2 regions of the Mesorhizobium sp. M1295 genome follow, and region 2 is predicted to be linked to the other one. Evidence: predicted binding sites of a transcription regulator. Region 2 holds the regulator's gene; the other holds the start of a gene.

Region 1 (7,284 bases), on a different contig from region 2:
CCGAACGGCTGACGTTGATGGTGTTCATCAACATGGGCGTGCTGTCGGCACTCGGCGGCCTGATTATCGCGGCGCGCTTGGGACAGGCGGTGCCGGCGGCGGGCCTCGGCAGCGAACTCGACGTCATCGCCGCGGTGTTCATTGGTGGCGCTTCGGCGATGGGCGGCGTCGGCCAGGTCATCGGCGCGGTGGTCGGCGGTTTCATCATGGGCGTCATGAACAACGGCATGTCGATCATGGGCGTCAATGTCGATTGGCAGCAGGTGGTCAAAGGCCTGGTGCTGCTCGGCGCCGTCGTCTTCGACGTCTACAACAAGAACAAGGCTTGAGAGGCAACCAGGAGGCATACGGGTCACATCGCGGCGCTGCCGGGCGGCGCGAAGAAGTCCCCCGAGGGACCTGACCCGCGAGCGCAATCCGGACGAAGAATTTCAACCGCGGCGTGGACAGGGTCCGAGCCGCGCCGGGCAGGGTTTGCCAAGAAGGCAGGCCGCAATTCAGAGAGGGTTACCATGCTGATCTCACAGATCCTCGACGACGCCGAGACGATCCGCGTCGTTGCCCGCAACGGCGGCAAGACCCGCGTCATCAACGGCGCCCGCAGCGTCTATTCGCTGGCGATGGAAGCCGCGCGCACCGGCACCGGGCTTGTCGCCCTGATCGAGCGCAAGGGCTTCGGCGAAACCGTCGATCTCGACGCAGCCTACAAGAAGGGACGGCTGCTGTCGCCGATCAACCATCCCGATCCGGCGCATCTCCATCTCACCGGCACCGGGCTGACGCATCTCGGCTCCGCCGCGACCCGCGATTCCATGCACAAGAAGCTCAGCGATGGCGGCGAGGAACAGCTGACCGATTCCATGAAGATGTTCCGCATGGGGCTGGAGGGCGGCAAGCCGGCGAAGGGCCAGATCGGCGTGCAGCCCGAATGGTTCTACAAGGGCAACGGTACCATGGCAGTGGCGCCCGGCGCGGCGCTCATGTCGCCCGCCTTCGCCCAGGATGCCGGCGAGGAGCCGGAAATCGCCGGAATCTATGTGATCGGCGACGACGGCGCCCCGTTCCGCGTCGGCTTCACGCTGTCGAACGAGTTTTCCGACCACGTCACCGAGCGCGTGAATTATCTCTTCCTCGCCCATTCGAAACTGCGCAACGCCTCGTTCGGGCCGGAGATCCTGATCGGCGACCTGCCGTCCGACATTCGCGGCGCTTCACGCATCCTGCGCCACGGCAAGCTGCTTTGGGAAAAGCCGTTCCTGTCGGGCGAGGCGAACATGTCGCACACCATTGGCAATCTCGAGCATCACCACTTCAAATACTCGGCCTTCCGCCAGCCGGGCGACGTGCATGTGCACATGTTCGGCACGGCGACGCTGTCCTTCGCCGACGGCATCAGGACGGAGGCCGGCGACGTGTTCGAAATCGAGGCGAAGGATTTCGGCCTGCCGCTGCGCAATCCGCTCGAAATCGAGCAGCCGGTGAAGGTGGCGGTGAAGGCGCTTTGAGCCGGCATAGCCGCAAGTAAGGGGAAGCTCAGCGCGCCGCGCGGAAATGCTTGGACAGTTTTAGGCCCTGCGCCTGATAGTTGGAGCCGAGATCGGTGCCGTAGAGTGCCTGCGGCCGTTTCAGCATGTGCTCGTAGACCAGCCGCCCGACGATCTGGCCATGGTCGAGAATGAACGGCACTTCGTGGCTACGCACCTCGAGCACCGCCCGGCTGCCGGTGCCGCCCGACGCCGAATGGCCGAAACCGGGGTCGAAGAAACCGGCATAATGGACGCGAAACTCGCCGACCAACGGATCGAAGGGCGTCATTTCGGCGGCGTAGAGCGGCGGCACATGCACCGCCTCGCGTGACACCAGGATATAGAATTCGTCCGGATCGAGCACCAGCTCGCCGGCACCGCTCTTGTAGAGCGGCTCCCAGAAATCGACGACATCCTGCGCGGCGCGCTTGTCGACGTCGACCAAGCCGGTGTGGTGCTTGCCGCGATAGCCGACCAGCCCGTCCTTGTCACCGTCGAGGTCGATCGACAACGCGATGCCGCCGCCTGAGATGTTGGGCGGCTCGGTGGCGACCAGCATCTCGGCGCGATGCAGGTCGTGCAGTTCGCTTTCCGACAAAAGCGCATTGCCGGTGCGGAACCTGATCTGCGACAGCCGCGAGCCGGTGCGCACGACGATCGGGAAGGTGCGCGGGCTGACCTCCAGATAGAGCGGGCCTTCATAGCCGGCGGCGATCTTGTCGAACTCGTGGCCGCGGTCGGTCATTACCCGAGTGAAGATGTCGAGCCGCCCGGTCGAGCTCTTCGGGTTGGCCGAAGCCGAAATATGCGCGGGCAGCGCCAGGCTTTCGAGCAGTGGCACGATGTAGACGCAGCCGGTTTCGAGCACGGCACCTTCGGCGAGGTTGATCTCGTGCAACTTCAGCCGGTCGAGCTTGTCGACAACTCTGTGGTCGGGGCCGGGCAAGAAGGAAGCACGCACGCGCCAGGCCTTGTCGCCGAGCCTGAGGTCAAGGCTGGCCGGCTGGATCTGGTCGGCATCGAGCGCGCGCGGCGATTTCAGCGCGCCCGTCTGGAACAGCGCGGAAATATCCTGATCGGGAAGAATGCCTGTCTGCCGCAAGGGTCTGGCTCCGTTCGAACGCCGGGCGAGGTCTTGTTCTGCCGCAGGTCCGACACTGGACGCCTTTGGCACCTGCTTGGTACAACCCTCTTAATCATGCCGGCAATTGACGCAAGCGTGGCGCGGGTCTAAAGCTCGTTATCCCGTGGTGATTTGGCCGGTCGGCTTGCAGCCACGTTAAACAAGTCGCTAAAGGACCGTCGGGCCGCAAGGCCATATGGACCGGTTGCGACTTTCGCGACCGGTTTTTTGTTGTTTGGACCATTTTTGGTGTTTGGATAGAATGATGACCAAGAAGCGCGACTGGAAGCCTCAGACCGCACTCGTGCATGCCGGGACGCTGCGTTCCGGCTTCGGCGAGACCTCTGAGGCGATGTATCTCACCCAAGGCTATGTCTACGAGACGGCGCAAGCAGCGGAAGCGCGCTTCAAGGGTGAGGAGCCGGGCTTCATCTATTCGCGCTATGCCAATCCGACGGTCGACATGTTCGAAAAGCGTATGTGCGCGCTGGAAGGCGCCGAGGACGCGCGCGCCACGGCGTCCGGCATGGCGGCGGTGACGGCAGCATTGCTGTGCAGCGCCAAGGCGGGCGACCATATCGTGGCGGCGCGCGCATTGTTCGGCTCCTGCCGCTGGGTGGTCGAGACGCTGGCGCCGAAATACGGCATCGAGGCAACGCTGGTCGATGGCACTGACATCGCCAATTGGGAACAGGCGGTCAAGCCGAACACCAAACTGTTCTTCCTGGAAAGCCCGACCAACCCAACGCTGGAGGTGGTCGACATCGCCGCCGTCGCGGCACTTGCCAACTCGATTGGCGCCAGGCTGATCGTCGACAATGTCTTCGCCACGCCCTTGCAGCAGAAACCCTTGCAGCTCGGCGCCCATATCGTCGTCTATTCGGCCACCAAGCATATTGACGGCCAAGGGCGCTGCCTTGGAGGCGTTATCTTGTCGGACAAAAAATGGATCGACGAGAACCTGCATGACTATTTCCGCCACACCGGCCCCAGCCTCTCGCCCTTCAATGCCTGGACCCTGCTGAAAGGCCTGGAGACGCTGCCGCTGCGCGTACGCCAGCAGACGGAAAGTGCCGGCCGCATCGCGGATTTGCTCGCCGAGCGCCCGCAAATCGCCCGCGTCATCTATCCCGGCCGTGCCGACCACCCGCAAGCGGCCGTGGTCAAGAAGCAGATGTCGGGTGGTTCGACGCTGATCTGCCTGGATGTGAAGGGCGGCAAGCAGGCGGCCTTTGCTTTCCAGAACGCGCTCGACATCGTGCTGATTTCCAACAATCTCGGCGACGCCAAGAGCTTGATCACCCATCCGGCGACGACCACGCACAAGAATTTGACCGATGAGGCCCGCGCCGAGCTCGGCATCGGACCGGGAACGCTCAGGCTTTCCGTCGGCCTGGAAGATACCGACGATCTGCTCGAAGATATCGAGCAAGCGCTGAGAGCTGCCGGATAAGGCTGGCCGAACAGGGCGAGCGGGTTCGTACAGCCCGCGCCGGACGTGCCGGTCAGGCGCCGGACGGGGTCTCTTCCAGCTCCGCGACGGCCTTGGTCTGGATGGTCATAACGTTGCCGCGCCAGTCGACGGCGCCGCTCAGCCAGCCGCGCGCCCATATCGCCGGCAGCATGCAGTCGCGAACCATCATTGCCAAGATGGTGCGCAGCGACAGGTGCCATCCTTTGACCCAGGCCAGGGCACATTCCGGCAGGTAGGCCGCGACCAGCACGGCGATGGCGGTTGCCGGCAGGCTGACGCCGGCGTCAGCCGCCGCGATCAGCGCAAGCACCAGCGGCGGCGCCGCGCCGATCAGGATCTCGGGGGCGAAGAACAGCGCGAAGGTGACGCGGCGCAGCCGCGCCCAACGCGCCTGCCGAGACCAGATCTCGCCAAGCGTGCGCCGGCCGAGCGGCTGTTCGAACGGCGAAGCGACAAGATTGACCCGCAGTCCGAGCCGGTTGACCAGCTTGGTCGCGGCGGCGTCCTCGGCAATCTCGGCGGCCAGTGCGCGGATGCCGCCATTGGCGTCAAGCATCGACTTGTTCCACAACATGCTCTTGCCCTGGGCGAAGCCAAGGCCGAGCGCCTCTCCAGCGTACTGCCAGCGTGCCTGCAGCGTGTTGAGAAAGGCGCATTCGACCTCCCCCCAAAACCCTTCAGGCCGCGAGCCGATCGGTGTCGAGCAGACGAGGCCGGTGTCGGGCCGCCATGCCGCCATCAGCTGCTGGACATAATCGCTCGGCATAAGCACGTTGGAATCGGCAAGGATGACCCAGCGATAAAGCGCCGCTTCCCAACCCTTCACGCAATTGTTGAGTTTCGGATTGCCGCTGATGCGGTCGTCGCCGACGAGCAGCCGGGCGCGTATAGCCGGAAAACGCGCCATTGCAGCGGTGATCGACTTGACCACGGGGTCGTCGGCATGGGCGACGCAGAAGATGAGTTCGTAGCGCGGCCAGTCGAGTGAGAAGGCGCGCTCCAGCGTCTCCTCGGTAAACGGCTCGACGCCGCGCGCCGGGACGACGATCGATACCGGTAGCACGGTGGCGGCGGGCGATGCGATCCTGGCTGCTCGCTTCAGCTTCAGCGAAGCTAACAGGATGCTGGCGAGATTTGAAAGAAGGAGAGCTATGGAAAAGAGGGCGGCTGCGAATGTCGGTTCCATCGAGATCTGGTCACTCCAGAAATGCCGGCCGCCTGACGGCCGTTTTCAACAATTCGACAGAACACCGAGTCGCCCGGCACAAGCCTGCACACCATCATTGTCATGTGTCACTTAAATGACATTGTTTTTCGGCACCTGCGCTTGAGTCGGGCAAGGAGATGACGCGCATCGTTGATCAAACTGCGCTGAGCGTCGAAAGTTCCATCTACATTGCTTTGGAGCAGTTTATGTACAGCGCCGTCACCCGCAACATCGAAGTGCAGGTCAGGCCGTTCTATCTGGAGGATCACTCCGACCCGCCGCAAAACCGCTATGTCTGGGGCTACCAGGTGACCATCGACAATCAGTCGGACGAGTTCGTGCAGCTTCTGTCGCGCTACTGGCACATTACCGACGGCACCGGCAAGGTCGAGGAAGTGCGCGGCCCCGGGGTCGTCGGCGAGCAACCGGGACTCAACCCCGGCGACAGCTATCAGTATACGTCTGGATGCCCGCTCTCGACCCCGTCCGGCATCATGGTCGGGCACTACACAATGCGCAACAAGCGGGGCGAGACCTTCGACGTCGCCATCCCCGCCTTCTCACTCGATTTGCCAGGCACGCGGCGCACCGTCAATTGACGTTCACTTTGATTCCTCTTCCCGCCTTGCGGGGCGAGGAACCCAAGTTCTGCGAAGGCAGCCGCACTGACGCTCGTTATTGAGCCGCTGCAAATTCCGCCGGGTCGAAGTCATATTGCTTCGAGCAGAATTCGCAGGCGACGTGAATGCTACCATCCTCGGTGCTGTCTCTGATCTCCTCGGCGGAAAAACCCTCGAGGATGCCGCGGATCTTCTCCCTCGAGCATGAGCACTGGTCGGCGACCGGCACGCCGCCGAAGACGCGGACACCATGCTCGTGGAACAGCCGGTAAAGCAGCCGCTCGGCGCCGATAGTCGGATCGATCAGCTCGGTCGGTTCAATGGTACCAAGCAGCGCCAGCAGTTCCTGCCAGGAATTGTCGGTCGGGTCGTGGATTTCCTCACGCGGATCGCCGTCGCCCCCGGGAAGGTCGGGTACGCGCATGCGTTCCGGCGACTGCGGCAGGAATTGTGCCAGCAGGCCACCGGCGCGCCATTGCTCGCGGGCACCGCCGACGCCGGGCGTCAGAAGCTTGGCCACCGAAAGCCGTAGGTCGGTCGGAATCTGCTCCGATTGGCGGAAATAGGTGCGTGCGGCTTCTTCCAGCGTGACGCCGTCGAGCTGGACGATGCCCTGGTAGCGTTGCGTGTGGGCGCCCTGGTCGATTGTCAGCGCCAGGACGCCGCTGCCGAGCAGCGTCTGCGGCGACGTCTCGCCGGCAGCCGTCAAAGCCTCCAGCCGGTCGGCATCGAAGCGGGCATAGGCGCGCAGCGCGTGCGGCGTGGAGAAATCCGCGACCAGCATATCGACCGGCCCGTCGGTGCGGGTCTGCAGAATGAACTTGCCCTCGAACTTCAACGAAGTTCCGAGCAGGACGGTCAGCACACAGGCTTCGGCCAGTAGTCGTGCCACCGGCTCGGGATACTCGTGGCGGCTGAGAATAGCGTCGAGCATCGGCCCGAGCTGGACGGTACGGCCGCGCACGTCGAGCGGGCCGACCTCAAACGGCACGACATGGTCGTCGCCGGCGTAGCCGAACTCGCCGAGCTTGGGTTGATGTTCAGCCAATTGACGAGTTTCCAACATGACAAAGCTCCGGGGCGCGGCGATGCCGCCCTCCGGGGCGCATGCGACGAGACGCGCTCGATTTGCGTGATGCGCCTGAGATAGGCACCACGAACTCCCGGATCAAGGCGGCCCGGATCAAGCGCCCAGGCACCAGGCCAAAACCGCCTTCTGGGCGTGGAGCCGGTTCTCGGCCTCGTCGAACACCACCGAATGCGGCCCATCGATGACCTCGTCGGTAACCTCCTCACCGCGATGCGCCGGCAGACAGTGCATGAACAGCGCGTCC
Region 2 (7,284 bases):
CGCGCATCGAACAATGCCCGGGTTGAGCGCAGCAGCGACAGGTCCAGGTCGATGCGGCTTTCGATCCGGTTAAGCGCGTCGTCCGCCGTCGCCTCGAATTTTATACGGGCGGCTTCCTGGGTGGCAAAATAGGCAAAACCCGCCATCGTCAGGCTGATCAGCGCGACGGCGATGAAAGCTACGGTCGGAAAGAGTTTCTTCAATTGCCGATACGTCCCGTGGACGGTTCGGCATCTTTATGGGCAACTCCCGACGCCAACACAATGGCGAGGCCAAAGCATGGTGACTGCTGGCACATTTTGGCGACTTGTGATTAGCCGGCTAATTCTCGTTCAGGCCGCGATCTTCAGGGCGCCCGGCCCTGGGATGGCGCCGGGCGGGCACTTGCCGAGGATGATCATACCGAGCACCTCGTCCTGGGTGACATCGGTCGTGCGCGCCGTGCCGACAACCCGACCGTTCTTCATGACGCAGACGCGGTCGGCAAGCTCGAACACGTCATGGATGTCATGGCTGATCAGGAAGATGCCGATGCCGTCGGCCTTGAGCTGCCTGACCAGTTCGCCGACCTGTGCCGTCTCCTGCGGCCCGAGTGCCGCTGTCGGCTCGTCCATGATCAGGATGCGGGCGTTGAACAGGATGGCGCGGGCGATCGCAACCGACTGCCGCTGGCCGCCCGAAAGCTTTACCACCGGCTCCTTGAAGCGTTGGAAGCGCGGATTGAGCCTGCCCATCACCTTGCGCGCCTCAGCCTCCATGGCGACGTCGTCGAGCGTACCCCAGCCGGTCATCAGCTCACGGCCGAGAAACAGGTTGGCAGCCGCGTCGACATTGTCGGCCAGCGCCAGCGTCTGGTAGATCGTCTCGATACCGTACTTCTTGGCGTCGCGGGGATTGGAGATCGAAGCCTCCTCGCCGTTGACGAAAATCTGGCCCGCATCGCGCTTGTAGGCGCCGGACAGGATTTTTATCAACGTCGATTTGCCGGCACCGTTATGGCCGAGCAAAGCCATCACCTCGCCCGGAAAAAGATCGACCGAGGCATCGTCGACGGCGCGAATGCCGCCGAAGGCGATCGAGATGTTGCGCATGTCGATCAGCGGCGTGCCCGTGGGAGCGGTCCTGTCTGCCATGCTCGTTCTCCTCACTAGACCCGTTTGCGATAGACGGTATCGAGCCACACCGCGACCACCAGCACGGCGCCGACAACGATGCTCTGCAGCGGCGAATCGATGCCGAGCAGCACCATGCCGGATTGCAGCGACTGCATCAAAAGCGCGCCGAGCATGGCGCCGAGCACCGTGCCGGAGCCGCCGGCGAGCGACGTGCCGCCGATCACGGCCGCCGCGATGACCAGCAGCTCGTCCAGGGTCCCCAGCGCATTAGTCGACGCGTTGAGGCGCGCCGATGCGATCGCCGCACTGATCGCGGCCAGCACGCCCATGATCATGAACACCTTCATGGTGACCCAGCGTGTGTTGATGCCGGCGAGTTCGGCCGCTTCCGGATTGCCGCCTATGGCAAAGACATAGCGGCCGAAACGGGTGCGTCTGGTGATGAAGGTCATGACGATGCCCGCGGCCACGGCCATCAGCACAGGTATGGCGATGCCGTGGGCGATGAACAACCCGCCCTCGGGAACGGTGATGCCGTTCTGCTGGGCATATTGGCGTACGATGCCGACCGGCCAAGGATAGGAATTGGCGATCCACACGGCGCCGAGGATGGCGGCGCAGGCTATCACGCCGAGCAAGCTTTCCGCCCAGACAGGGCGCAGCGGAAAGTTGAAGCGCTTGCGCTGCGAGCGGCCGTTGAAGAGCATGAAGGCAACGGCCGCGCAGGCGAGGACACCGACGATCCAGCTCCAGGTGGCGCCGATCGAGCCCCGTGGTCCGCCGCCCATCAGCTGGAAGGTCCTGTCCAGCGGCGCAACGGTGCGCCCGCTGGTGATCAGCCACGCCATGCCGCGCCAGACCAGCAATCCGCCGAGCGTCACGATAAAGGCAGGAACCTGGAGATAGGCGATGATGAAACCCTGAAACGCTCCGATAGCCAGGCCGAGCACCAGGCCGGCGGCCAGTGCGATGACCCACAGCCAGGGGCTGCCAAGCTGAAATCCCATGATGCGGACGAGGAATTCGGCCTGCGCCACGCCCATCACCATGCCGATCACGCCTTCCACGGAGCCGACGGAAAGATCGATGTTGCGCATCACGATGACCAGCACCATGCCGGTCACCATGATCGCCACCGACGAGGTCTGCACCGAAAGGTTCCAGAGATTGCGCGGCGTCAGGAAGAGCCCGCCCGACAGTATGTGGATCCCGACCCAGATGACCAGCAGCGCGCCGACCATGCCGAGCATGCGCGTGTCGAGTTCGGTTGCCTTGAGAAATCGGGCAACGACGCCGAGCTCCGATTCCCGCGCCCGGTCTGCCGTCGAGCTGTCGACCGGCGTGTTGGAAGTCGTGTCGGTCATGATGTTTCTCCCGCCGGGTTGCCGTCTGCCGCGGATGCCGGAAGCAGCCTAGAAGTTATCCGCCGGAAGCGGAAAAACAATTCTTTCTTGAAAAAACGCCGCGGCAAGCGGCCGCGGCGTTCGGACTTCTCGGAAACTCGGATCAGTTGCAGACCGGAACAGCGCCCGCCGCCACGCCCGCGCAGACCTCTTCTTTCTTGATCCAGCCGGCGTCGATGACGACGTTGAGGTTGTCCTTGGTGATGGCGACCGGGGTCAGGAACAGGGACTTTACGGTGTTGCCGCCGGGCGTGGTGAAATCCTTCACGCCGGCAATGTCGGTCATCTGCTTGCCGTCGGCCAATTGTGAGGCGATCTCGGCGGCGTTCTTGCCGAGCTCGCGCGCGTCCTTCCACACCGAGACCGTCTGTGTGCCGAGCGCGATGCGATTCAGCGCGGCGTGGTCGCCGTCCTGGCCCGAGACCGGAACCGATCCAGCCAACCCTTGCGCCGTCAGTGCGGCGACGACGCCGCCGGCAGTGCCGTCGTTAGCGGCGACCACCGCATCGACCTTGTTGTCGTTCGCGGTCAGGAACTGTTCCATGTTCTTCTGGGCGTTGGCCGGCAGCCAGCCGTCGGTATAGGCCTCGCCGACATTCCTGATCTTGCCGCTGTCGATGGCGTCCTTCAGCACTTCCATCGAACCGGCAAAAAGGAAATCGGCATTCGGATCGGCGCCCGAGCCCTTGATGAAGACATAGTTGCCTTCCGGCTTCACCTTGAACACGTCGCGGGCCTGCATGCGGCCGACTTCCTTGTTGTCGAAGGTCAGGTAAAAGACGTCCTTGTTCTCGATCAGCCGGTCGTAGCCGACAACCGGAATACCTTCGTCCAGCGCCTTCTGCACGGCCGGCCCTATCGCCGAGGCGTCCTGCGCCAGGATGATCAGTGCGTTGGCGCCCTGCGAGATCAGGCTCTCGACGTCGGTGAGCTGCTTGCCCGGATTGGACTGTGCGTCGGCGGAAATATACTTGTCGCCTGCGGCCTCGATGGCCGCCTTCATTGCGGCTTCGTCGGTCTTCCAGCGCTCTTCCTGGAAGTTCGACCAGGAAACGCCGATGACCTTGTCCTTAGCCTGCGCCACCGACGCAAGCGCCAGCGTCATGGCGACACCCGCCAGAATGGCGGTCGTGAATTTCTTCATCATATCCTCCCTGCGCCGCGTACGGCGTGACCAATTGGCCCCAAAGGCCAGCTTAGAGGCGCTAATTTTTTCGAGCCTCGAAAAAATAGTGGCCCGATCTCCCGCTGCTGTCAACATCGATTCTGATGGATTTTGATGTTGCTGCGAGTTTTTTCGAGCTTCGGAATAAACGATGACAGCGCCACCTGCATCTGACACTATTTGCCTCATCTGACACTATTTGTCGGCATTACCGACGGCTTCCGGTTCATGAGCGGCCGCGGCAAACCGGGAGGAAAGCAAAACGATGTCGGTCGGAATCCGCCATGACGATTTGCGCCGGCGCAACCGGGCGATGGTGATCTCGGCCGTGCGCCGGGCCGGCCAGCCATCGCGTACGGAGATCGCCGCAACCACCGGCCTCAGCCATTCGACCATATCGGCGATCTCCTCCGACCTGATACGGGAAGGCATCCTCGCCGAGAGCAAGGCAAGCGAACCCGTTTCGTTGAAACGCGGTCGTCCGCAGGTCGGCCTCGCCCTCAATCCGGAAGCGGCGGCGGTGCTGACCGTGGTGTTGTCGCTGAATTTCCTGTCGGCCGCCATCATCGACTATGCGGGGCAGGTGGTCGCCGAGGAACAGCGCCGGCTGGACACGCTGACCATGCCGCGCGACGAACTGATCCGCGAATGCATGGCCATCGTCCGGCGCCGGCTGGACGATCCAGATCTTGACGTCCGCAGTGTCGCCCGCATCGCCCTGGCGATTCAGGGAATTACCGACTCCCCTGCACGCGCCATGCTGTGGTCGCCGATCACGCCGCAGACGGACATCGCCTTTGCCGACATGCTGGAAGATGAATTCGGCATCCCGGCCACGGTGGAGAACGACTGCAATATGATGGCGGTGGCTTTGCGCTGGCGCGATCCGGATCGCTATCGCGACGACTTCATCGCCATCCTGCTTTCGCACGGCATCGGCATGGGGCTGGTGTTGAAGGGCGAGCTGTTCACCGGCACGCATTCCTCGGGCGGCGAGTTTGGCCACATGATCCATCGTCCGGGCGGCGCGCTCTGCCGTTGCGGGCGGCGCGGCTGCATCGAGGCCTATGCCGGCAATTACGCCATCTGGCGCAACGCCACGCAGATGAGCGAAGACAGCCAACCGGTCGCCGACGTCAGCGACGCCGACATGCGCGCGCTGGCGGTTCGGGCGCGCGAGAAGGACGGGCCGGAACGCGAAGCCTACCGCAAGGCCGGCGAAGCGCTGGGTTTCGGTCTCGGCTCGCTGTTCGCGCTGATCGATCCGGCACCGGTCGCAATGGTCGGCGCCAGTGCCGCCGCCTTTGATCTGATCGAGCCGGCCTTGCGGAAGGCCATCGCCCAGACCGCCGGCGGCCAGCATTCGGGCTCGATCTCCTTCGATACCGAGCCGAACGAATTGCCGCTGATCCGCGAAGGCTGTGCAATGCGGGCGTTAAGCTTCGTCGACCAGCAGATTTTCGCGCCGGGCGCGCAAATGAGGCCCGGCGTCAGAAAGAACGTAGCCTGACTGGGCGGGTCAATCTTCCCTGATCGCGTAGCCGGCACCGCGGATGGTGCGGATGACATCAGGCATGCGGCCGTTGTTGACGGCTTTGCGCAGCCGCCCGACATGCACGTCGACGGTGCGTTCGTCGATATAGATCGTCTCGCCCCAGACATTATCGAGTAACTGGCTGCGCGAGAAGACGCGGCCCGGATGCCGCATCATGAATTCGAGCAGCCGGAATTCGGTCGGCCCGAGCCGGATCTCGGTCTTCTTGCGATACACCCTGTGCGATTCGCGATCGAGCACGATGTCGCCGACCTTCAGCACGCTGGACAGCACTTCCGGCTTGGCGCGGCGCAGCAGCGCCTTGACCCTGGCCATGAATTCCGGTGTCGAAAACGGTTTGACCAGATAGTCGTCGGCGCCGGTCGAAAGACCGCGTACCCGGTCGCTCTCCTCGCCGCGCGCGGTCAGCATGATGATCGGCAGCCGTTCGGTTTCGGGGCGCACCCGCAACCGGCGGCAGAGCTCGATGCCGGAAACCGCTGGTATCATCCAGTCGAGCACCAGAAGATCGGGCACATTCTCCTGCAAACGGATCTCGGCTTCGTCGCCGCGTGTCACCACCTCGACCTGGTAGCCTTCGGATTCGAGATTGTAGCGGAGCAGCACACCCAACGGCTCCTCGTCCTCCACCACCATTATGCGTGGTGCGATCATCGGCTGGGCACCCCCATCATGTCGCCGGTGCGGACATTGTCGTTTCGTCTTGCTTCGGACGATTGACCGGCAATTGCTCGCCGGTCAGCACATAATACGCATTTTCGGCGATGTTGGTGACATGGTCGCCGATCCGCTCCAGATTCTTGGCGCAGAACAGCAGATGCGTGCAAGCGGTGATGTTGCGCGGGTCTTCCATCATGTAGGTCAACAGTTCGCGGAACACCGACGTATATTTGACGTCGATGCGCTCGTCGGCGGCGCGTAGCTTGGCCAACGCGGCCGCATCGCCTGCAGCATACTCCTCGATGACGCCCTGCACCTGGATGAGCACCAGCTGCGCCATCGCATCGATGGAATGCGATAGGTCGCGCGGTGTGACGCTAAGGCCGACCGCACTCACACGCTTGGCGATATTCTTGGCAAGGTCGCCGATGCGTTCGAGATCGCCGGCCATGCGGATCGCCCCGACGACATGGCGCAGATCGTGGGCCATCGGCTGGCGCTTGGCGATCAGGGTGATGGCGCGGTCGTCCAGTTCGCGTTGACGCGCATCCATGATGGCATCGTCGGAAACGACGCGTTGCGCCAGCACGTTGTCAGAATTCAACAGGGCCTTGGTCGCCCCGCCGACCATCGAACCGGCGAGGTCGGCCATGTCGCGGATCAGCTTGCTGATCTGCTCGAGATCCTCGTCGAAAGAAGCGACTGTGTGTTCGCCCATGGTCCTGTCCTCATATGCGTGATCGGAACGGCTCAGCCGAAGCGGCCGGTGATGTAATCCTGCGTGCGCTTCTCGCGGGGCGACGTGAAGATCTTCTCGGTCCGGTCGAACTCTACCAGTTCACCCAGATACATGAAGGCGGTCTGGCGCGATACGCGCGCCGCCTGCTGCATGTTGTGGGTGACGATGACGATCGTGTAGTCGGCTTGCAATTCGTCGATCAGTTCCTCGATCTTGGCGGTCGACAGCGGGTCGAGTGCCGAAGCCGGCTCGTCGAGCAGAATGACTTCCGGCTTCACCGCCACGGTGCGGGCAATACAAAGCCGCTGCTGCTGGCCGCCTGACAGGCTCAAGCCGCTGGCGTTGAGCTTGTCCTTGACCTCGCCCCACAGCGCGGCCCGCTTCAACGCTTGTTCGACGCGGCCGTCCATTTCGGACTTGCCCAGATTCTCATAAAGCCTGACGCCGAAGGCGATGTTCTCGTAGATCGACATCGGGAACGGCGTCGGCTTCTGGAACACCATGCCGATCTTGGTCCTCAGGAGATTGAGGTCCTGCGAGCGGTCGAGAATGTTCTTGCCGTCGAGCAGCACCTGGCCCTCGGCTGTCTGCTTCGGGTAGAGTTCGTAGATGCGGTTGAACACACGCAGCAGCGTCGATTTCCCGCA

What was found. The regulator PhoB, encoded in region 2, activates phosphate uptake and scavenging genes when phosphate is short. The targets are predictions, from matches to a motif close to TGTCATNNANCTGTCAT.
Region 1: NKH29_RS20190 (ceramide glucosyltransferase) is a predicted target of PhoB. The motif match lies at 5,414-5,430, and genes of this name have one in related genera.

The regions. Positions count from the first base shown of each region.
Region 1 covers NZ_JAMYLU010000014.1:161,939-169,222, forward strand. The annotation lists gene mmsB (multiple monosaccharide ABC transporter permease) at 1-329, shown strand, start outside; gene araD1 (AraD1 family protein) at 513-1,505, shown strand; gene NKH29_RS20180 (2'-deoxycytidine 5'-triphosphate deaminase) at 1,534-2,628, opposite strand; SAM riboswitch at 2,764-2,841, shown strand; gene NKH29_RS20185 (O-succinylhomoserine sulfhydrylase) at 2,912-4,102, shown strand; gene NKH29_RS20190 (ceramide glucosyltransferase) at 4,155-5,309, opposite strand; gene apaG (Co2+/Mg2+ efflux facilitator ApaG/CorD) at 5,537-5,929, shown strand; gene NKH29_RS20200 (Hsp33 family molecular chaperone) at 6,006-7,016, opposite strand; gene argF (ornithine carbamoyltransferase) at 7,134-7,284, opposite strand, start outside.
Region 2 covers NZ_JAMYLU010000002.1:391,043-398,326, reverse strand. The annotation lists gene NKH29_RS05045 (CHASE domain-containing protein) at 1-203, opposite strand, end outside; gene NKH29_RS05040 (ATP-binding cassette domain-containing protein) at 333-1,133, opposite strand; gene NKH29_RS05035 (sugar ABC transporter permease) at 1,148-2,479, opposite strand; gene xylF (D-xylose ABC transporter substrate-binding protein) at 2,622-3,662, opposite strand; gene NKH29_RS05025 (ROK family protein) at 3,949-5,193, shown strand; gene phoB (phosphate regulon transcriptional regulator PhoB) at 5,203-5,892, opposite strand; gene phoU (phosphate signaling complex protein PhoU) at 5,909-6,616, opposite strand; gene pstB (phosphate ABC transporter ATP-binding protein PstB) at 6,649-7,284, opposite strand, start outside.